4 regions of the Blastococcus sp. SYSU DS0539 genome follow, and region 3 is predicted to be linked to each of the others. Evidence: riboswitches for the same ligand, from Rfam matches in the RefSeq annotation. Region 3 holds a riboswitch; each other region holds the start of a gene.
The links. A riboswitch is a leader RNA that binds a small molecule or an ion and turns the genes downstream of it on or off. The one in region 3 is predicted to bind cyclic di-AMP.
Positions count from the first base shown of each region.

Region 1 (5,449 bases), on a different contig from region 3:
CCGCGTGGGCACCGGTCCCGGCGTGGGCACCGGTCCTCGCGTGGGCACCGGTCCCCCGGTGCGCGCCCGTGCCGTGCCGGGGACCGGCCGGGCGACCGGACGCCGCGAGCGCGACCGGCCGGGTCAGCGAGACGGTGCCCGCCGGCCGGCGCATCGTCTCCTCGACGGCGTGCAGGAAGGCGTTCCCGTCGGGCAGCCGGTCGTCGGGATCCTTGGCCAGCGCGGCGTCGATCAGGGCGCGGACGTCCTCCGGCAGCTCCGCGGGCAGCGGCTCGGGGTGCTCCTGCACCTGCTTGAGCGCGACGGTCACCGGGTTGTCACCGTCGAAGGCGGCGTGCCCGGACAAGGACTCGTAGCCGACCAGGCCCAGGGCGTAGACGTCGCTCGCCGGGCCCACGTGCTCGCCCCTGGCCTGCTCGGGCGACATGTACTGGGCGGTGCCGATCACCTGACCGGTACGGGTCAGGGGCACGCTGCCCGCCGACCACGAGATGCCGAAGTCGGTCAGCTTCACCGTGCCGTCGGAGGTGAGCAGGATGTTGGCCGGCTTGACGTCGCGGTGCACCACACCGGCCCGGTGCGCCTCGGCGAGGCCGGCCGCGGCCTGCCGGAGGAGCGAGAGGGCGGCATCGGTCTCGAGCGAGCCCTCCGCCGCCAGCCGCGCCGAGAGCGGCGGCCCGTCGACCAGCTCCATCACGAGGTAGGCGAGGTGCTCACCGGTGCGCTCGGCCGTCGATTCCCCGTAGTCCAGGACGGCGGCGATGTTGGGGTGGCTCAGGCTGGCGGCGTTCCGGGCCTCCGTGCGGAACCGGGCCACGAACACCGAGTCGTCGGCGTACTCGCTGCGCAGGATCTTGACGGCCACCGGGCGGTCGAGCAGCACGTCGCGCGCGCGCCAGACCTCGCCCATCCCACCGACGGCGATCAGGTCGCGCAGCTCGTAGCGGTCGCCGAGGATCTGCCGGCTGGTCTCGGCCGTGGTCACTCCCGGTCCCCTCGTGCTGATGCCCGCGAGGTCGTCCCCGCCGTCGTCCCGTACCTCTCGTGAGTGCCCGTTCGGGCCCGACCTGAACCCCGCTGTCGCCGGGAAGGCACACTGGACCGGTGCAGCCACCCCCCTCCCGACCGTTCCCGCAGGTCCGCGGCGTGGTCCGGCTGCTGAACACCGCCGGCGGCCGGGTGCTGTGCCTCGCCGGGGAGGTCGACGACGCCGTCGTCGACGCGTTCCTCACCCGCTACGGACGGGAACCGGTGCGGATCGACGCAGTCGACGCCGGATCGGTGACCGGCCTGTCGCCCGCGGGCCGGCAGCTGCTGGCCGACCACCTCGACGCCGCCGTGGCGCGGACGGGCTCCCCGCTGCCGCTGCTCCGGTCGCCCGCGCTGGCCGGCTCCTCGCTCTCCACGGGGCCCGACTGACCGGGCGGGCGGAGCCGGTCGGGAGGAGGGCACCGGGCTCTCGTACCGTCCGAGCATGATCGACCTCCCCCTCCACCGCGCCGGGCAGGCGCGCGACGACTTCACGCGGACCACCGCGTGAGCACCGGCACCGTCCTCGTCACCGGCGCGAGCTCCGGCCTGGGCGAGGAGATGGCCCGCCAGTTCGCGGGGCTGGGGTACGACCTGGCCCTGTGCGCCCGGCGCACGGACCGCCTCGACGACCTGGCCGCCGAGATCCGCTCGGCCACCGGCCGACGGGTGGAGACGGCGGCGCTCGACGTCACCGACGCCGCGGCGGTCCCGGCCGTCTTCGCCCGGTTCGCCGGGTCGTTCGGCACGATCGACCGGGTCGTCGTGAACGCCGGCCTCGGTAAGGGCGCCCCCCTGGGCACCGGCCGGGCCGACGTCAACCGCGAGACCGCCATGACCAACTTCGTCGGCGCGCTCGCGCAGATCGAGGCGGCCCTGGAGATCTTCCGCCGCCAGCAGCACGGGCACCTGGTGCTGATCTCGTCGATGTCGGCGCTGCGCGGCATGCGGAGGTCCATGACGACCTACGCCGCCACCAAGGCCGGCGTCGCCTCGATCGCCGAGGGGCTGCGCTCGGAGCGCATCCCCGGCCTGGACGTGTCGGTCGTCCACCCCGGCTACATCCGCTCGGAGATGAACCAGCACGTGCAGCAGCGGACCCGGTTCATGGTCGACACCCCGACCGGCGTGCGCGCCATGGTCGCGGCGATCGAGGCCCGGCGGCGGAGCGCCTACGTGCCTGCCTGGCCCTGGGTGCCGATCGGCCTGGCCATGCGGGTGCTGCCACTCTCGGTCGTCCGGAGGCTGACCTGACGACGTCCGGGACCCACCCGGCCCCGGGCCCGACGGGGCCCGGGGCACCGGCGGTCAGCCCTGGTAGTTGACGTGCACGTGGTCGTAGTGGTTGGCCGTGGCGCTCCCGCGGTTCTCCATCGCCTGCCAGGAGCCACCCGGTGACGACAGCATCCGCTGCTGCCAGATCAGGTAGTCCACGCCGAGCTCGGCCCAGTGCGCCCGGTGGTAGGCGACGATCGCGTCCCCGAGTGCCGCGTTGGACATGACCATGTAGTCGAGCGCCAGGCCGGACGGGTGGCCACCCGGGTCGGCCGCGCTGGGGCGGGTACCGCCGAGGGTGATGCCGGCCGCGCCGGGCACGTTGCTGACCACGGCGTCGGCCGCGGCCTGCACCTGCGGGCGGTGGCTCCCGGCGGTGTTGCTGATGCGCGCGACCGCCGAGCCGGCCACCGAGGCGGCGGCAGAGGCGGCGGCCGGGGCCTGCTGGCGCGGGCTCGCGGCCGCGGGGGCTGCGGGCGCGGCGGCGGCTGCCGCGGCGGCGGCGGCGGCGGCGGCGGCTGCCGCGGCCTCCTCCTCCGCCTTGGCCTTCGCCTCGGCCTCGGCGCGGGCGGCGGCCTCCGCCTCGGCCTGCTGCCGGTCGAGCTCGGCCTGGTCGGCGGCGGCCTGGGCCTGCTGGGCCGCGGCCTGCTCGGCGTCGCGGGTGCTGCGGCTGGCGGCGAGGTCCTGCAGCGGCGCCAGGTCTTCGGTCACGTCGATCGGACCGGACTGGGCGCTGAGCCCCAGTTCCTGGGCGACGCTGACCGACTGCGGCGGATCGGCCTCGGCCTGCGCGGCCGGGTTCACACCGACGAGGGCGTTGACCAGAACCGCGCCGGCGGCGGCGACGCCCAGGTACAGGGCGGGGCGGCGGACGGCCGTGGGCGGCCGGCGGCGGCCGGAGGTGGTGGTGCGGGGGTTCATGGGTGGCGGTGCTCCGAGGGGGTCACGCGGCCGGCCGGAGAGCGGGCCGCGACGGGATGCGGGCAGCAGGGCGCGGGCGTCGGGCCGGCCGGACGGACCACCGGGAGACGGCGAGGAGCCGGTCGAGCGGGAAGTGCTCGGAGGTGGGGGCCGGCAGGCCGGACGCCGGGTGCGCGGACGATCAGGTCCGCGGGCCGACCCGGATGCGGCGGTGCCGGGTGGCGCCAGGACGTGCGGCGGTGCAAGGGCGCGCCATGCGGCGGCTCTCCGTTTCTTCCGTTGCCGCCTACCGGGTTAGCTGACGGATTCGGGCGTGGAAGTCGCCCTACCCGCGCCGCGACGTGCTCGGCGCGCGATTCACCCCAGTGCTGCGGTGGGTCCCCGGCTCACCCGCGGCACGATGGCAGCGGGCGACTCGGCGGCGTCCGACCGAACTCCCCGGATGGGGACGTGGCGACCGGGCGGACCTGGCCACGGTAGCCGCCGTTATGCATACGTGACAAACGGCTGCGGGTTATTTCCCGTGCGTGAGGTGTGTCGCAGACCGGCCGCCGGCCCGTCGGCGGTGTAGCGGCCGTGCCGGGTCAGCCGGCGTCCGCCCACGACCGGACGACGGCGACGTCGAGCGGGAAGTCGACCGGAAAGGTGCCGAACAGCAGGCGCCCGGCGGTCGACGCCGCGGCCCGCACCGCCTCCACCACGTCGTCGGCGAGCTCCTCGGGGGCGTGGACGACGGCCTCGTCGTGCAGGAAGAACGCCAGGTGTGGCCGCCTCTCCAGCGGACCGTCGCCGCCCAGCCGCCACAGCCGGTTGCGCAGGTCGGCCAGCCAGCACAGCGCCCACTCCGCGCCGGTGCCCTGGACCACGAAGTTGCGGGTGAACCGACCCCAGGCGCGGCGGGCCCGGTCGCGCTCCTCCCGCGAGCCCGGCTGCTCCGCGGGCTCGCCGAGGTCCACCGCGCGCTGCGCCCACGCCCCGCTGGGCGGCGGCGATCCCCTGCCCAGCAGGGTGTGCACCACCTCGCCCCGCTCCCCCGCCCGGGCGGCTTCCTCGACCAGCCCGATGGCGCGCGGGTAGCGGCGGGCCAGCCGGGGCATCATCCGGCCGCTCTCGCCGCGGGTGCCGCCGTACATCGCCCCCAGGATGCCGAGCTTGGCCTCCGCCCGGGTGGCCACCGCCCCGCCGGCGACCATGCCCTCGTAGAGGTCTGTGGCGCGGGCCGCCTCGGCCATCGCGGTGTCGGCGCTCATCCCGGCGAGCACCCGGGGCTCCAGCTGGGCCACGTCCGCGACGACGAACCGCCAGCCGTCGTCCGCCACCGCCGCCGGGCGGATGACCGTGGGCACCGACAGCGCGCCCCCGCCGTTCGACGCCCACCGCCCGGTGACGACCCCGCCGGGCAGGAAGGATGAGCGGAACCGCCCCGCCCGGGCCCAGGTCTCCAGCCAGCTCCAGCCGTTGGCGGTGAGCAGTCGCATCAGCTTCTTGTACTCGAGCAGGAACGGGACGGCCGCGTGGTCCACCTGCTCCAGGGTCCACGAGCGGGTGTCGGCCACCGGGAGACCGGCCCGCTGGAGCGCCCGCAGCAGCTCGGCGGGCGAGTCGGGGTTGAGCCCGGGGGCGCCCAGCGCCGCGCGGATCTCCACCAGCAGCCGCTCGAGCACCGCCGGGCGCCCACCGGCCACCGGGCGCGGCCCGAGCAGCCCGGTCAGCAGGCGCTCGTGCACGTCGGCCCGCCAGGGGAGACCGGTGTGCGTCATCTCGGCGGCCACCAGGGCACCGGAGGACTCCGCGGCCAGCAGCAGCGCGAGCCGGTTCCGCTGCGGCGAGGCGGCCAGGGCCGCCTGCTGCCGCCGGTGCTCCGCCGCTGGGTCGAGCAGGTCGGCCGGGTCGGCGGGCGGGAAGAGCGCCGGGTCGGCCGCGGCGACCGGCTGCAGCGCGTCCCAGCCGGCGGTGTCCGGACCGGCGAGCAGCTCCTGGTCGGCGAACGGGGTCCGCCGCAGGATGGCGTGGGTCAGCCGCAGGTCGGTGCAGCGCTCCACCCGCACCCCGGCCGCCAGGAGCGCCGGGTACCAGCGCGTGGTGTCGTCCCACACCCAGCGGACGGGCTCGGCTGCGGCCTCCCGCTCCCCGACCAGCGCGGGGAGGTCGTCGGCCGCGACGCGGGTGACCGCCGCCGTCGCCCCGTCGGCGGCGAGCGCCGCGGCCTCCACCGCGGACCCGC
Region 1 is NZ_JBJHAF010000006.1:169,236-174,684, forward strand. It holds gene ACI790_RS09950 (serine/threonine-protein kinase) at 1-985, opposite strand, end outside; gene ACI790_RS09955 (hypothetical protein) at 1,105-1,419, shown strand; gene ACI790_RS09960 (SDR family oxidoreductase) at 1,537-2,283, shown strand; gene ACI790_RS09965 (hypothetical protein) at 2,338-3,225, opposite strand; cyclic di-AMP (ydaO/yuaA leader) riboswitch at 3,494-3,641, opposite strand; gene ACI790_RS09970 (bifunctional 3'-5' exonuclease/DNA polymerase) at 3,810-5,449, opposite strand, start outside.
Region 1: linked by a shared signal. The riboswitch ahead of ACI790_RS09965 (hypothetical protein) and the one ahead of ACI790_RS11550 (LysM peptidoglycan-binding domain-containing protein) in region 3 are both predicted to bind cyclic di-AMP.

Region 2 (5,449 bases), on a different contig from region 3:
CACCCGGATCGCCCGGGACGGCTCGCGCGCCACGGCCGACGTCACCATGCCGACCGGGCTGGAGGTCGAGGGCCGCGACCTGTACGCCTCGGCGTGGAGCATCGCCGGCTTCCTGGGCATGCCCTCGGCCGGTGAGATCCAGCGGATCTCCCCGAGCGCCTTCGTGAGCGCGGCTCCCTGATCCGGCGCAGCAGACCGTGATGGCGGTCGGGGGGCCCGGGGGCCGCCCGCCCGCCCACGCCGTTCCCGGGCCGGGTCAGGGCAGGCCGGCGTGCGGAACGGCGACCTGCCTCGACACCAGCACCGCCTCGCGCACCGGCGCCCGCGTGTGCTCGTAGAAGTCCGGTGCGCAGCACATGAGCAGCGTGCGGCCGTCCTCGCCGCCCAGCGCGCAGGCGTAGACGCCCATCCCGGCCGGCGCGGCGATCTCCGCCACGATCGTCCCGCCGGGTGCGATGCGCAGCACCCGCGAACCGAAGCCGTCGGCGACCCAGACGTGCCCGTCGGCGTCCAGGGTGCAGCCGTCCGGGGCGACGACGACCTGCCCCATCAGCTCCTCGACCGAGTCGCCCACCGGCTCCGCACCGAGGGACGCCCACACCCGCTGCTCGCCCAGCGAGCCGTCCGGGCCGATCGCGAAGGCGGAGAAGCGGTTGCCCCACGTCTCACCGACGATCAGCGTCGCGCCGTCCGGGGTGATCACCGAGCCGTTCGGGAAACGCAGCCCCTCGGCCACCACGGTGACCGTGCCGTCCGGGTCGACCCGCTTGAGGGACGCCGGGGCCGGCGCCCCGCCGCCCATCAGGTCGAAGCCGAAGTCGCCCACGAACGCCCGGCCGGACGCGTCGACCACCATGTCGTTGAGAAGGCCGGTGCACACGTCGGAGAGGTCGGCGTGCGTCGACACCTCGCCGTCGGTGACCCGCAGCAGCCGGTGGTCCTTCATCGACACCACGAGCAGCGAGCCGTCCGGCAGCCAGCCCAGCCCCGACGGCTGGTTCTCCACCTCCAGGACGACGGTCTCCGCGCCGCCCTCGGCCGGCACCCGGCTCACGGTGTGCCGGTAGAAGTCCGACACCCACCACTGCCCGTCGCGCCACCGCGGCCCCTCGAAGTAGGAGCCGCCCTCCAGCACCGTCCGGAACTCTCGATCAGCCATGGAGCGGCACGCTATGCCTCTCCGTGCCCGCCGACGAGACGGACGGCGACGTCGCGACCTCGGGTTTCCCGTCCCGAGGGCTGGGCACGGCTCGGGGCATGGCGACGGAAGACGCGCACCGATGAGCGTCCGGAGCGTCCTCGAGCGCGCGGTCGGCGCCGTCGGGCGGTGGCAGATGCTCGATGCGCCCGGCTACCAGGTCGAGCACGGGATCTCGCTGACATTCCTGCTCGCCGGCCGGTACGCCCGCCCGCTGCAGGACCTCCTGCACGGCGTCTGGCTGGGGCATCCGGTGCACCCGTTCCTCGTCGCCGTGCCGATCGGGTCCTGGAGCGCGGCGGCGCTGCTCGACGGGCTCGACGCGACCGGCCGCGGCGGGCCGGGCGCCGGGCAGGCGGCGCGCACGGTCGTCGGAGTGGGGATCGCGGGTGCGGTGGGCGCCGCCGCGACCGGGCTGACCGACTGGCAGCACGCCCACGACGAGGCCCGCCGCGTCGGCCTGGTGCACGCGGCCCTCAACAGCACCGCGCTGGCGCTCTACGCCTGGTCGTTCGCCGACCGCGGCCGCGGCCGCGCGGTGCGGGCCCGGGTGACCGCCGCCGCCGGCTACACCGTCGTCCTGGCCAGCGGCTACCTCGGCGGCGTCCTCTCCTACCGGCACCGGCTCGGCGTCGACCACGCCGGAGGCAGCCGATCGCCGCGCACGTTCACCCAGGTCGCGCGGCTCGCCGACCTCCCGGACGGCGAGCCGTTCGCCGTCGACGCCGATGGCGTCCCGGTGGTGCTGGTCCGCACCGACGGCGCGGTCCGCGCGGTCGGCGGGCGCTGCCCGCACATGGGTGGCCCGCTGGGGGAGGGCTGGCTGCACCGCGACGAGCTCGTCTGCCCGTGGCACGGCTCCCGGTTCGACCTCGACACCGGGTCCCCGGCCCAGGGCCCGTCCACCGCACCGCTGCCCTGCTACGACACCCGCGTCCGCGACGGCGCGGTCGAGGTCCGGCGGCGGGCCCGGTGGCGCAGCCCGACGGCGATCACCACGGCCGAGGAGGCATCCCGATGAAGGCCGACGAGGTCCTGATCGCGCACCACGACGTGCTGCGCGGGCTGCTCCGCGAGCTGGCGGAGAGCCCCGCTGCGGACGTCGACCGGCGCGAGGAGCTCCGCGACCGCTTCCTCCGCGAGATCGAGATCCACGCCCAGATCGAGGACGAGCTGTTCTACCCCGCCGTCCCCGACGTCTCCCCGCTGCTGGCCCTCGCGCACGCCGAGCACCGGCAGATCGACGACCAGGTCGCCACCGTCATGCGGATGGACGTCACCGATCCGGAGTTCGCCACCGAGGTGCGCATGCTGGAGAAGACGGTGCGCCACCACACGATGGAGGAGGAGCAGCGGATGTTCCCCCAGTCGCACGCCCTCGGCGAGGAGCGCCTCGAGCAGCTCGGCGATCAGCTGCGCGCGCGGCAGCAGGAGCTGGCCGAGTCCGGCGGCATGCGGCTCATGGTGCGGCTGAAGCGGGCGACCCTCCGCTCCCGATAGCGGTGCGGACGGTGCCCGGTCGTGCGCGCACGACCGGGCACCGTCCGCAGCCGGGATCAGACGACGCGGCGGGCGGTGTTGTAGCCCCACATCGAGTCGACCGGGACGACCGCCACCGGCTGGCCGAAGGTCGACGAGTGCACCATCAGCCCGTCGCCGATGTACATGCCGACGTGGCCCACCGGGTCGTAGAAGAAGATCAGGTCACCGGGCTGCAGGTTCGCCCGGTCGACGTGGACGCCCGCCGTCGCCTGGACCCGCGAGGTCCGCGGGATCTCCACGCCCGCGGCCTGGTAGGCCGACCAGGTCAGACCCGAGCAGTCGTAACCGCCGGGGCCGGTGCCGCCCCAGACGTAGGGCTTGCCCTGCTGGGCGAGCGCGGTCTCCACCGCGACCTGGGCGGCGTGCGTCGGTGCGGCGACCGGGGCGACGGTCACGGTGACCGCACCGCCGGTGTCACCCGCGCCGGCGGCGGCAGCGGGCAGCGGGGAGAGGGCGATGCCCGCTCCGGTGACGAGGGCGAGCGCCGCCCCGCGGAGGGACCGGCGGGTGATCGAGGACGTGCGAGTAGTCGTCATGGACGACGGGTTCTCCTGTTCTCCGACAACCGCCTACCGGGTTAGCTGACGGGTTCGGGCGGGGAACTCGCCCGGCGCTCCCGGGCATGCCGGACGCGCTTCACCCCAGTGCTGCGGTGGGTCCCCGGTCCAGGCGGCGGGATGTGCTCCGACGCCCGGTTCGGCGGTGTCCGCGCGGGTGTCACCGGGGGTGGTGACGACGGGAGCCCGGGCGGACCGGCGACGACGCTAGGCATGTCACGGAAAGGTCACAAAGCGGGCCGCACGGCGTCTGCGCGGCTCCGGCGGGAGGACGACGGAGCCCGGCCGGAACCGCGACTCGCGAGCGGACCTCGGCTGATCCCGGTATGGCGTCCGGCTGTGCTCCGGCCGATCCTCACACCGCGCGATCACCCGCTTACTTCGCGGTTCGCGGCATGCCTGCACTCTCCGTCCACGATCGCGTGCGATCCGGATCCCCGGCGACCGGCCTGGTGACCGTCGCCGCGACCCGTCGGAACCGCGTGCGAGCATCGCCGGGTGGCCCGTCTGCTGATCGCCAACCGCGGCGAGATCGCCGTCCGCATCGCCCGCGCGGCGGCCGCGGAGGGGATGACGTCGGTCGCCGTCACGGCCGCCGACGAGCCCGGCGCCCCGCACCTCGCCGCCGCCGATGAGACGCACCTCCTCCCCGGCAGCGGCCCCGCCGCGCACCTCGACGCCGCGGCGGTCGCGCAGGCCGCCCGCGCCGCCGGCTGCGAGCTGATCCACCCCGGCTACGGCTTCCTCTCCGAGGACCCGGCGCTGCCGCGGGCCGCCGAGGACGCCGGCGGGAGGCTGACCGTCGTCGGCCCCGGCGCCGCCGTCCTGGCGACGCTCGGCGACAAGGTGCTCGCCCGCGAGGCCGCCGAGGCCGCCGGCGTCCCGGTTCCGCGGGGCACCAGCGACGCCACGACCGAGAGGGTCGCCGGCCTGCTCGACGCCACCGGCGCGGTGATGCTCAAGGCGCGGTTCGGCGGCGGCGGCCGGGCCACCCGAATCCTCCGCCGGGGCGACGACGTCACCGCCGCCTTCGCGCAGGTCGCCGACGAGGCCCGCGTCGCCTTCGGCACCGATGCGCTGCTCGCCGAGGAACTGGTCGAGGGCGCCCGGCACGTCGAGGTCCAGGTGCTCGGCGACGCCGGCGCCGACGTCGTCGTCCTCGGGGACCGGGACTGCTCGCTGCAGCGCCGCCGGCAGAAGGTCGTCGAGATCGCCCCGGCGCCGAACCTGCCCGGTGCGGTCCGGAAGCAGCTGCACGACGCCGCGGCGGCGCTCGCCCGGCACGTCGGCCTCCGCGGGCTGGCCACCGTCGAGTTCCTCGTCCCGGCCGGCGACCCCGGGCGGTTCGTCTTCCTCGAGTGCAACCCGCGCCTGCAGGTGGAGCACACCGTCACCGAGGAGGTTCTGGGCCTGGACCTGGTGCGGTTGCAGCTGCGCGTCGCGGCCGGCGCCACCCTCGCCGACCTCGGGCTCGCCGACGGCCCGCCCCGCGCCGTCGGGTGCGCCGTCCAGGCCCGGGTCAACGCCGAGACACTGACCGCCGACGGCGCCGTCGTCCCCTCCGCGGGCACGATCGGGTCGCTCACCCTGCCCGGCGGCCCCGGCGTGCGCGTCGACACCGCCGCCCGGCCGGGCACCGAGGTCAGCCCGCGCTACGACCCGCTGCTCGCCAAGGTGGTCGTGCACGAGCGGCTCGGCGGGCTCGTCGAGGCGCTGGCGCACCTGCACCGCGCACTGGCCGAGGTCGAGGTCCGCGGCGTCGCCACCAACACCGGCTTCCTGCGGGCGCTGCTCACCCACCCCGAGGTCACCGGGGCCACCACCACGTTCGTCGACGACCACCTCGCCGAGCTCGCGCCGGCCGCCACGGCGCCCATCGAGGAGGCCGGCGGGCAGCAGGGGCTCCGCGCTCCCGTCCCCGGCACGGTCGTCGCGATCGAGGCCGGGCCCGGCGCGACGGTCGAGCCCGGCGGAGCGGTCGTCGTGCTCGAGGCGATGAAGATGGAGCACGTCGTCGCGCTGCCGGCCGGGGGCACCGTCCGGCGGGTCGCGGTGCGCGTCGGCGAGACCGTCCGCGAGGGGCAGCTGCTCGCCGACGTCGAGCACGCCGCATCCGGCGAGGAGGAGCAGCTCCGCGAGCTGGACCTCGACG
Region 2 is NZ_JBJHAF010000001.1:290,416-295,864, forward strand. It holds gene ACI790_RS01275 (ScyD/ScyE family protein) at 1-181, shown strand, start outside; gene ACI790_RS01280 (SMP-30/gluconolactonase/LRE family protein) at 257-1,159, opposite strand; gene ACI790_RS01285 (Rieske 2Fe-2S domain-containing protein) at 1,281-2,219, shown strand; gene ACI790_RS01290 (hemerythrin domain-containing protein) at 2,216-2,698, shown strand; gene ACI790_RS01295 (C40 family peptidase) at 2,755-3,276, opposite strand; cyclic di-AMP (ydaO/yuaA leader) riboswitch at 3,292-3,425, opposite strand; gene ACI790_RS01300 (carboxyl transferase domain-containing protein) at 3,796-5,449, shown strand, end outside.
Region 2: linked by a shared signal. The riboswitch ahead of ACI790_RS01295 (C40 family peptidase) and the one ahead of ACI790_RS11550 (LysM peptidoglycan-binding domain-containing protein) in region 3 are both predicted to bind cyclic di-AMP.

Region 3 (5,449 bases):
CTCACGGAGAGCGACGGGATCCGCACCGGTGCCGTCACCGGAAGACGTCGGCCCGACCGGTCGGCCTCTTGAGCGTCAGGCCGTGGCTGTGCTCCACAGCACGATGAGGGCGGCGCCGGCCAGCATCGCCGGGCCGAACGGCAGCTCGCTGCGCAGTCCGATCCGTCGCACGGCCAGCAGGGGCAGCACGACCAGGGCCTGCACCACGAACCCCAGGGCTCCCCCGAGCACGACCGCGGTCCAGCCCAGCCAGCCGAGGTAGAGGCCGAGCAAGGCGGCGAGCTTGACGTCGCCCATGCCCAGACCGCTCGGCGCGATCAAGGCGAGGACTAGGAAGGCCGCGAAGAGCACCCCCGAGCCCATGACCGCGCGCAGCAACGCGGGCCAGTTCCCCTCCACCGCCGCCGGGATGACCAGGAGCGCGACGCCGACGACGACGGAGGGGACGACGACGCGGTTGGGCAGCAGCCGGTGCTGCAGATCGACGAGGGCGAGCAGCAGACCGGCACCGGCCAGGAAGAGGAAGGCCGGCAGCTCGGCCACCGCGCCGAAGCGCAGGCCCACCAGGCCGAACAGGACCGCACCGACGAGCTCGAGCACCGGGGGCCGGACCGCGACAGGTCCGGGGCCGACCAGGTCCCGCACCCGGACCTCCGCCGGCCACGGGAAGCGGCCGGCGGCCCGGTTCACCAGGTGGCCGACCGGGATCCCGGCGATGGCCGCCACGAGGGCGACGGCGGTACCGCTCACCGGCGCACTGCTCCCATGCCGGCCACGATGACACGGCGCCGGCGCGGCGCCCTGCACCGCCGCGCCACTCCGGGCTCCTCCCCACCCCTTAGGGTCGCCGGCGTGCGCTGCGATCGCGGGCTCCGGTGAGCACCGGCCCCGGGCTCGCCCGCCGGCTGGGCACCACCGACGCCGTCGTCATCGGGCTGGGCTCGATGATCGGCGCCGGGATCTTCGCCGCCTTCACCCCGGCGGCCCGCGCCGCCGGAGCCGGGCTGCTGATCGGCCTGGCCCTGGCGGCGGTGGTGGCCTACTGCAACGCGACCGCCTCCGCGCAGCTGGCCGCGCAGTACCCGCAGGCCGGCGGCAGCTACCTCTACGGCCGGGAGCGGCTGGGGCCGTGGTGGGGGTTCCTCGCCGGCTGGGCGTTCGTCGTGGGCAAGACCGCCAGTTGCGCGGCCATGGCGCTGACCTTCGCCGCGTACGCCGTTCCGCAGCCCTGGGAGCGCCCGGTGGCGGTCGCCGCCGTCGTCGCGCTCGTGGCGGTCAACTACCACGGGGTGACGCGGACGGCCAGGCTCACCCGCGTCGTGGTCGCCGTCGTGCTGGCCGCGCTCGCCGTGGCGGTCCTCGCCGCGCTGGCCGCCGGCACCGCGGACCCGGCCCGGCTCACCGGCTGGGCCGACGGACCGTACGGCTGGTACGGGGTCCTGCAGTCCGCCGGGCTGCTCTTCTTCGCCTTCGCCGGCTACGCCCGGATCGCCACGATGGGCGAGGAGGTCCGGGAGCCGGCCCGCACCATCCCCCGCGCCATCCCCGTCGCGCTGGGCATCGCCGTCGCCGTCTACGCCTCCGTCGCGGTCACGCTGCTGTTCGTCCTCGGGCCCGCCGGGATCGCCGGCACGGCGACCCCGCTCGCCGACGCCGTCGCCGCCGGGAGCTGGGACTGGGCCTCGCCGGTCGTCCCGATCGGGGCGGCCGCCGCCGCGCTCGGGGCGCTGCTGGGGCTGGTCGCCGGGGTGGGCCGGACGACCCTGGCGATGGCGCGGACCGGAGACCTCCCCCGCCCGCTGGCCGCGGTGCACCCGCGGCACCGGGTGCCGCACCGGGCGGAGGTGGCGCTCGGGGCGGTGGTCTGCGTGCTCGTGCTGACGGTCGACCTGCGCGCGGTGATCGGGTTCTCGTCGTTCGGCGTGCTGCTGTACTACGTCGTCGCCAACCTCGCGGCCTTCACCCAGCCGGCCGAGCACCGGCGCTGGCCCCGGGCGCTCCAGGCAGCCGGGGTCGCCGGGTGCCTGGTGCTGGCGGCCACCCTGCCGTGGCCGTCGGTGGTGGCCGGCGCGGTGACCCTCGCCGTGGGGGCCGGGCTGCGCGCCCTCCGGCTCCGCCGCTCGCCTGCCGAGGGCGCGGCCGACCACCGTGCGTAGTGGCCGCCGGTGGCCCACACTGCCGAAGGTGACCGTCGACGAGCACACCGCCTCCCGCACCGCTGCGACGGGGTCCTACCAGGGGCACGGGGTGCACGCCGCCCCGGGGGTGCACGAGTACGCCGTCGAACTGGCCCGGCGCGTGCTGCCCGAGGGCGGCCGGATCCTCGAGGTCGGTGCCGGGTGCGGCGCGCTGGCCTGCCGGCTGCGGGACGCCGGCTTCGACGTCGTGCCGACCGACCTCGACCCGCCGCACGACTGGATCCACCGGCTCGACCTGGACCACCCGGAGTGGACCGACGAGACCCGGGGCCCCTTCGACCTCGTCGTGTGCGTGGAGACGCTGGAGCACGTGGAGAACCCCCGGCAGGTGCTGCGCTCGATCAGGTCGCTGCTCCGGCCCGGCGACCGGCTGCTGCTGAGCACGCCGAACATCACGCACCCGCACTCGCGGCTGAAGATGTTCCTGCGGGGGGCGCCGTTCATCTTCGGACCGGGGCACTACCACCAGCCCGGCCACATCTCGATCCTCCCCGACTGGATGCTGACCGAGCACGTCCGGCTGGCGGGGTTCGGGGACATCCGGGTGACGACCGGGGGCAGCACCTGGTTCGCGGGGCCGCGCCGCCTGGTCCACCGGGTCGAGATGGCGCTGCTGTGGGTGCTCGGGGTGCGGCTGCGGGCCGATTCGGGCGAGGGCATCTGCACCTTCGTCACCGCTGTCGCCGTCTGACCGCCGGCCAGCCCCGCGGAGACGGCTGAGCGCCCCCTGCCCGGACCCGGGCAGGGGGCGCTCGCCGTCAGCGGTGGGCTCGGTGGTCGGTCACCCGGCCGGCGCGAAGGCGACGTGCGGGTGGTCCATGTGGTTGGCCGTGGCCGAGCCGCGGTCCTCCATGGCCTGCCACGTCCAGCCCGTCCACGGACCGGCGATCCGCTGCTGCCAGATCACGTAGTCGACGCCGAACCGGCCCGCGTTGTCGATCGCGTACTGGGCAACGGCGTCGCCCTTGGCCGCGTCGGCGTAGACCATGAAGTCGGCCGCGCGGCCCGCCGTGGGGCTGTGGCCGGGGCGGGTGAGCACCGTCGAGACGCCGAACTGCTCGGCGACCTCCTGGACGGCGGGGCGGACGTGCGCGTCCCACTGCGCGTAGGCCTCCGAGGTCGGAGCCGGGACGGGCCGGTCCGATCGGCTGGCGCGCTCGGGAGCCGCCGCGCCGGCGCCGCCGATGGTGAGCACCTGACCGACGCGCAGGACGTTCGGGTCGGCGCCGATCGTGTCGAGGTTGGCCTCGTGGATGCTGCGCCACGTGGTGCCGTGGTCGGCCGCGAGCCGGCTGAGGGTGTCACCGGAGCGAACGGTGTGCTCGCCGGTGTGGGCCGCCGCGGGCCCGATGGCCCCCAGGGTGACGGCCGAGGCCGCCGCGAGGACGACGGCCGGGTAGGCCACGGCCCTCACGGCGCGGTTGCGGGTGGAGCGGGATCGACCCGTGGTGCGGGAGCTGATGCGCATGGCGTGGTGAGCCTCTCGCCGCCTGCGGAGTTAGCTGTCGGGTTCGGGCGAGAGCTGCCCGGCCGCAGGACGCGGCTTCACCCCGAGGTCCCGGAGGGCCGTCGAACGGTGGGTCCCCCGCGCCTGCCCGTCGTGTCGACGCCTCCGGTGGCCGTGGGCAGGTTCGGCGGGCGGCCATCCGGGCCCGCCGATCGGCGGACGGGAGGAACGGTATGCAGGCCGGACGCCCCCCAGGAGATCGTTCCCGACCTTTCTGCGGACCCTCCGCGCGGACGCACGCGGAGTCACGAACCGAAAGCACAGCGCCCGGTTTGACCCGATCGGGTGAGCGTGCCGCCGCACCACCGGCCGGCATCCGCGCCGCGAGCCTGCCCGGGGGACGACGGACGAGTCGGCCTGTACGCCGGGTTCTGTCCACGGGCGCCTTGCGGCCTCCCGATGGGCGGTCATCCATCTAGGCCTGCCGTTGCCGGCAGGCTCCAGCGGTCTACCCGCAGGCTCGGGCGGGCCGCCCTCGAACGCCTGCGCGAAACGGCGGCGGACCGCCGTTCCTTCTTGACCTAGCTCCGGGTGGGGTTTACCGAGCCACGCCGGTCACCCGGCGTGCTGGTGGTCTCTTACACCACCGTTTCACCCTTACCAGCGCACGCGCTGGCGGTCTGTTTTCTGTGGCACTGTCCCGCGGGTCACCCCGGGTCGCCGTTAACGACCACCCTGCCCTGTGGAGCCCGGACGTTCCTCGGCGACGGGATCTCCCCCGCCGACGCGACCGCCCAGCCGACTCGTCCGTCGTGCCCGCGAGTCTAGGGGGTGGTCATCCCCAGTAGAGCGTGAAGCCCACCCGGCGGCCGCCGTCCTCGGTCAGCGTCGCCATGTCGATCTGCTGCCGCGCCTGCTCCTCGACCGGCTCGTCCGACAGCGCCTCGAGGTACCGCCGGTGCTCGGTGAGCGAGGCGACCGCGGCCGCCACTCCCCCGCTGACGTCCATCGCGTGCGGGGGCTCGCCGCCCATGTGCTGGACCGCCACGTACTGCACGCCGGTCCACCGCTCCTCCGCGAGGTCCGGGAAGATCCACTCGTTCGCCGCGTCGGCGACCGCGTCGAGCACCGACCGGGTCAGCGCCCGGTGGTCGGGTGAGTTCAACGCGATCGGGCTGACGCCGGGCGCCGTCCAGCTGTCCCCGCCGTGCAGGGTGACCACCAGCTCGGGGCGGTGCCGCCGGATGCCGGCCGCCAGCTCGCGGCGCAGCTCCGGGCCGGCCACGAGCACGCCGTCGCGCTGGTCCAGGAACTCCACCTCGGTCACCCCGACGACGGCGGCCGACGCGCGCTCCTCCTCCTCGCGCAGCGGGCCGGCCTCGGCCGGCGGCATGCCGGCGATCCCCGCCTCGCCCCGGGTGGCCAGCAGGTAGTGCACCTCCTTGCCCGCCGACGTCCACACGGCGACGGCGGCGGCGAGGCCGTACTCGATGTCGTCGGGGTGGGCGGCGACGACCAGGGCGCGCTGCCAGTCGTCGGGCATCGGAGCTGTCGGCATGGCCCGAGTCTGCCGCGACCGCGGACCGCACGCTGCGGTCGCGGACCTCGCGACGCAGCGGGAGGCCGGCGACTCTCCGGCGAGGACGGCGGGTCAGCCGCCCCGGGCCACCCGGAGCGCGGCCCGCAGCATCGGCAACTGGAAGGGGATCCGCGCCGCCGCCACCGTCAGCCCGACGGGCGAGCGCCGGGTGGCCCGAAGGGTCTGCAGGTGCGCCGGCAGCACCCCGACCAGCAGCCCCACCGC
Region 3 is NZ_JBJHAF010000008.1:49,250-54,698, reverse strand. It holds gene ACI790_RS11565 (prepilin peptidase) at 76-750, opposite strand; gene ACI790_RS11560 (APC family permease) at 876-2,156, shown strand; gene ACI790_RS11555 (class I SAM-dependent methyltransferase) at 2,185-2,889, shown strand; gene ACI790_RS11550 (LysM peptidoglycan-binding domain-containing protein) at 2,980-3,603, opposite strand; cyclic di-AMP (ydaO/yuaA leader) riboswitch at 3,691-3,787, opposite strand; RNA gene rnpB (RNase P RNA component class A) at 4,050-4,451, opposite strand; gene ACI790_RS11540 (PIG-L deacetylase family protein) at 4,481-5,203, opposite strand; gene ACI790_RS11535 (DoxX family protein) at 5,297-5,449, opposite strand, start outside.

Region 4 (5,449 bases), on a different contig from region 3:
TGACGTCGGGGGTGAGCGCCGCCGAGGTGCTGGCCGCGGTGGACGCCGTCCTCCCGCCGGTCCCCGGTCCGGTGCGGCTGGCCACCGTGGACACCCGGGCGGCCGAGCCGGGCCTGGTGGCGGCCGCCGCCCAGCGCGGCTGGGCGCTCACCGGCCACCCGGCGGCGGACCTGGCCGCGGTGCGGGTGCCGTCCCCGTCGGCAGCCGTCGCGGACCGCGTCGGCACGCCCTCGGTGGCCGAGGCGGCCGCCCTGCTCCGGGGAGGCGTCCTCGTCGTCGGCAAGACGGTGCACGGCCGGGTGACGGTCGCCGTCGCCCGCCCGGCGACGGCGACGCGCTGCCCCGTCCCGACCCCGACCACCGAGGAGGAACCGTGACCACCGATCGCGCCGGCGAGGTGCTGCACCCGGTGGGGCTCCGGCTGGCGGGCCGCCGGGTGGTCGTCGTGGGCGGCGGCGCGGCGGCGCACCGCGGCGTCGCCGGCCTCCTGGCAGCGGGCGCGCTGGTCACCGTCGTCGCCCCCGCGGTCACCCCGGCCCTGGCGTCGCTGGCAGCCACCGGCGCGGTCAACTGGCAGCGGCGGCCCCGGACCGACGGCGACCTCGACGGCGCGTGGTTCGCCCTGGCCGCAACCGGCGATCCCGCGGTGGACGCGGCGGTCGCGGCGGAGGCGGAGCGGGCCCGCGTCTTCTGCACCCGGGCGGACGACCCGGCGTTGGCCAGCGCGGCGCTGCCGCTCGGCGACGGGACGCCACCCGTCCGCTCGCCCGGCCCGGACGGCGGCGCCGGGAGCGTGGTGCTCGTGGGAGGCGGCCCGGGCGACCCCGGGCTGATCACGGTGCGCGGCCGGCAGGCGCTCGCGGAGGCCGACGTCGTGCTGGTCGACCACCTGGCCCCCCGGTCGCTGCTCAGCTCTCTCGCCCCGGGCGCCGAGGTGATCGACGCGTCCAAGCTCCCGCGCGGCCGGTTCATGGCGCAGGAACGGATCAACGCGCTGCTGGTGGAGCACGCGCAGGCCGGCAAGCGGGTGGTGCGGCTCAAGGGCGGCGACCCGTTCGTCTTCGGCCGGGGCATGGAGGAGCTGCAGGCGTGCACGGCCGCCGGCGTGCCGGTCGAGGTCGTCCCCGGCATCACCAGCGCCGTCGCGGTGCCCGCCCTCGCCGGCATCCCGGTCACCCACCGCGGCCTGACCCACGAGTTCGTCGTGGTCTCCGGCCACCTGCCGCCGGGCCACCCGCAGTCGCTGGTCGACTGGCCGGCGCTGGGCCGGCTGCGCGGCACCCTCGTGGTGCTCATGGGCGTGGAGACCGCCCCCGCCATCGCCGCGGCGCTCGTCGAGCACGGCAGGTCCCCGGAGACCCCGGTCGCGGTGGTGGCCGACGGCTCCACCGCCACCCAGCGGTCGTTGCGGACGACGCTCGCCGAGCTGCCCGTGGCGCTGGCCGCCGCCGGCATCCGGCCCCCCGCCGTCTGGGTGGTCGGCGACGTCGTCTCGCTGTCCACGGGGCGGGAGCGGCTGGAGCCGGCCACCGTGATCCCCGCCGCATCCGACGCGATCACGGCGGAAACTGCGGCATGTCGGTAACCGCATGTGAGCATTCGTATGGACTGCCGTGAAAGTTCCGGACGAAGTCGTCCGGGCGGATGGTGGGAGCCGGGTTCGGCACCTAGCGTGAGCTCGTCCGGACGGACCCGTCCGTCGCTCAACCGGTGACAGCCGCCCGGACGCCGCCGAACCACCCGCCGGCACCAGCCGGCACCAGGACCGGGGACCCATCGCAGTCCCGGGGTGAAGCGACCGACGGCCCTCCGGGGGCGCCGGACGCCGGGCGTCTTCCCGCCCGAACCCGTCAGCTAACCCGGTAGGCGGCCGTGGAAGAAAGGAAGACCCGCCGCACATGGCGAGTTCGCTCAGCCCTGCCCACCGCCGGATCACCGGCCGTCGGGCCCTGCTGGCCCTCGTGGCCGCCGGCGGCGTCGCACTGACGCCCCTCCCCGCGTTCGCCACCCCCGAGCGGCCGGCCACCTCCCAGGACGCCGCGCAGCTGATCGCCGAGCGCGCGCACGACCTGGAGGTGCTCACCGAGCGGTTCAACGAGACCCGGGAGCAGCTCAAGGCGACCCAGCAGGCGGCCGACCGCGCGGCCGAGGAGCTCGCCGCCGCGCAGGACGCGCTGGCGGAGGCCCAGGACCGGGTCCGCACCGTGGCGCGCAGCGCCTACACCGGCGACGGGCTCGGCACGCTCGAGGCCATGCTCACCAGCGAGTCGGCCGGCGACCTCGTCGACCGGGTCGGCCTGCTCGACACGATCGCCGAGCACAACAACGGCGTGCTCGGCCAGGCGCGCCGGGCCGGCGAGGACGCCGACCGGGCGCAGGCCTCGGCCGAGCAGGCGGCGAAGGACGCCCAGGCCCACGTCGACCGGGTGACCGCCGAGCGGGCGCGCCTGGACCAGCAGATCGCCGACTACCAGGCCCAGTACGAGCGCCTCACCGAGGAGGAGCAGCGGGCCTCGCGCGCCGCCGCGGAGCGGCACGCCGCCGAGGAGGCCGCCGCGCATGAGGCGGCGGCCCAGGAGCCGGCGGACGCGCAGCAGGCGCCGGCCGCGGCGGCCCCCGCCCCGGCCGCGCCGCGCGCCTCGGCCCCCGCCGCCGCTGCTCCTGCTCCGGCTCCCGCCCCGGCTCCGGCCGCCGCGGCGCCGGCACCCCCGGCGCCGGTGGCCGGCGGGAGCGGTGCGGCCCAGACCGCGGTGAACACGGCCCTGGCCCAGGTGGGCGACCCCTACGTGTGGGCCGCCGCCGGACCGAACGCCTTCGACTGCTCCGGCCTGGTCCAGTACGCCTACGCCGCGGCCGGCATCTCCGTGCCGCACTCGAGCCGGATGCAGTCGACCATGGGCACCCCGGTGTCCCGGTCGGCCCTGCAGCCCGGGGACCTGGTGTTCTTCTACAGCCCGGTCAGCCACGTCGGCATCTACATCGGGAACGGGCAGATGGTGCACGCCGCGACGTCCGGCGTCCCGGTGAAGGTGGCCTCGGTCGACTCGATGGGCGGCTACAACAGCGCCCGGCGGATCGCGGGCTAGTTCTCCCCGGCGCGCGGGGCGGGTGACCGCCCCGCGCGCCGCCGCCTGCCCGGGGGCTCCCCGGCCGGGCGTGCGACCATCGCGTTCCGTGCGGGTCGGGACACGGGGAGAGCTTCCCCGCGAGGTCAGGGTCCTGGCGGTCATCGCCTTCGTCGTGGCGCTGGGCTTCGGCATCGTCGCGCCGGCCATCCCGCTCTTCGCCCGCTCCTTCGGCGTCGGGACCACGGCGGTCGGGCTGGCGGTGAGCGCCTTCGCGTTCTTCCGGTTCGTCTCCGCCTTCAGCGGCGGCACGCTGGTCGAGCGGTTCGGCGAGCGGCTGGTGCTCGCCGCCGGTCTGGTCATCGTCGCCGTCTCCACCGGTGCGGCGGGGCTGGCCGGCTCCTTCCCGCTGTTCCTCGGGCTGCGCGCGGCCGGCGGCGTCGGCAGCGCCATGTTCACCGTGGCCGCCCTCTCCCTGCTGCTGCGCGTCGCCCCGCCGTCGCACCGGGGCCGGGCGGCCGCCACCTGGCAGGGCGGCTTCATCCTGGGCGGCATCGCCGGGCCCGCGGCCGGCGGGCTGCTGGCCGAGCTCTCGCCCCGGCTGCCGTTCTTCCTCTACGCCGGGTTCCTGCTCGTGGCCGGCGGCGTCGGCGTGCTCATGCTGCGCTCGGCCGAGCCGGACCCGGCGGCCCCCGAGGCGGGGGACGTCGCCTCCCCCGACCTCGCCGCCGGGCCGATGCCCCTGAGCACGGCGCTGCGCTCGCGGGTGTACCTCGCCGCGCTCGTGGCGAACTTCGGCGTCGGCTGGGTGCTGTTCGGCGTCCGCAACTCGCTGGTGCCGCTGTACGTCACCGAGGAGCTCGGCCGGACCGTCGCCTGGGCGGGCGCCGGCCTGCTGGTCGGGTCGGTGGCCCAGGCGCTGGGCCTGCTGCGGTCCGGCCGGCTGGTGGACGGCTGGGGACGGCGGCCGTCGCTGGTCGTCGGCGCCGCACTGGCCACCGCCGCCATGGCGGTGCTCGTCCTGCCGCCGGTGATCTGGGCCTTCCTGCTCTCGATGGCGGTCTTCGGGCTGGCCGCCTCGCTGCTGGCCAGCGCCCCGGCCGCGCTCGTCGGCGACATGAGCGCCGGGCGGGGTGGGCGGGTCGTGGCGGTGTTCCAGATGTCGGCCGACCTGGGGGCGATCGCCGGCCCGTTGGTGGCCGGCTGGCTCACCGACGTGGCCTCCTTCCAGGTGGCGTTCGGGGTGAGCACCGCCGTCCTCGCGGCCGGCCTGGTCGGGGGCCTGGTCATGCCGCGCGAGGCGCCCCGCCCCGCCGCGGTCGCGGCGTCGCCGGGCTGACCGGCCCGGGCAGAAACATCGGCTGCCTCCGTGTGGGGGCGGCCGAGCCGGGGAAGGGGCAGACCCGAGCGCGCAGGCGTGCTCGCAGACCGGAGCCGACGTCGGCGCTCGCGCAGCCGGACGGACCACGCCGCGAGGGGGCACGCATGGACACCGCCGCGATGCGGGCCAGTTTCGCGAAGGCCGCGGCGACGGGCGACGAGGCCCCGCTGTACTTCTACTCGCACCTGTTCCTGAGCCACCCCGAGACGCGGGCGATGTTCCCCGTCTCCATGGCCCACCAGCGGGACCGGTTCTTCCACGCCCTCGGCGAGGTCGTCTCGAACGTCGACGACCTCGAGGGCCTGGTGCCCATCCTCAAGCAGCTCGGCTACGACCACCGCAAGTTCGGCACGCTCCCGGCGCACTACCCGGCGGTCATGCCGAGCCTGCTGGCGACGCTCGAGCACTTCGACGACGAGTGGGACGAGCACCGCGCCCGCACCTGGACCGAGGCCTACGAGCTCGTCGCCTCGGTGATGATCCAGGGCGCCGAGGAGTCCGCCGACCACCCCGCGACCTGGCGGGCCGAGGTCGTGCACCACGAGCGGCGCGCCGTCGACGTAGCCGTGCTGCGGGTGCGCCCCGAGGCGCCGGTGGACTACCTGGCCGGGCAGTCGCTCTCGCTGGAGATCGACCGGCGTCCCCGGCTCTGGCGCTACTACTCCCCCGCCAACGCGCCGCGGGACGACGGCACGCTCGACCTGCACGTCAAGGCCCGCCCCGGCGGCCCGGTGAGCACCGCGCTGGTGCGCAGCACCGAGGTGGGCGACCTGATGAACCTCGGCCCCCCGCTCGGTGACCTGACGCTCGGCGACGGCTCCGACCGCGACCTGCTCCTGGTGGCCGGCGGCATGGGTCTCGCCCCGCTGGAGGCCCTCGTCGACCAGGTGCACCGCCACGGGCCCGCCCGCCGGGTCGACCTCTTCGTCGGCGCCCGCACCGAGGCCGAGCTCTACGACCGCGCCGCGCTGGAGGCCCTGCAGCAGACCTGCCCGTGGCTCAG
Region 4 is NZ_JBJHAF010000006.1:208,667-214,115, forward strand. It holds gene ACI790_RS10145 (cobalamin biosynthesis protein) at 1-377, shown strand, start outside; gene cobA (uroporphyrinogen-III C-methyltransferase) at 374-1,585, shown strand; cyclic di-AMP (ydaO/yuaA leader) riboswitch at 1,732-1,884, shown strand; gene ACI790_RS10155 (NlpC/P60 family protein) at 1,899-3,086, shown strand; gene ACI790_RS10160 (MFS transporter) at 3,175-4,404, shown strand; gene ACI790_RS10165 (globin domain-containing protein) at 4,551-5,449, shown strand, end outside.
Region 4: linked by a shared signal. The riboswitch ahead of ACI790_RS10155 (NlpC/P60 family protein) and the one ahead of ACI790_RS11550 (LysM peptidoglycan-binding domain-containing protein) in region 3 are both predicted to bind cyclic di-AMP.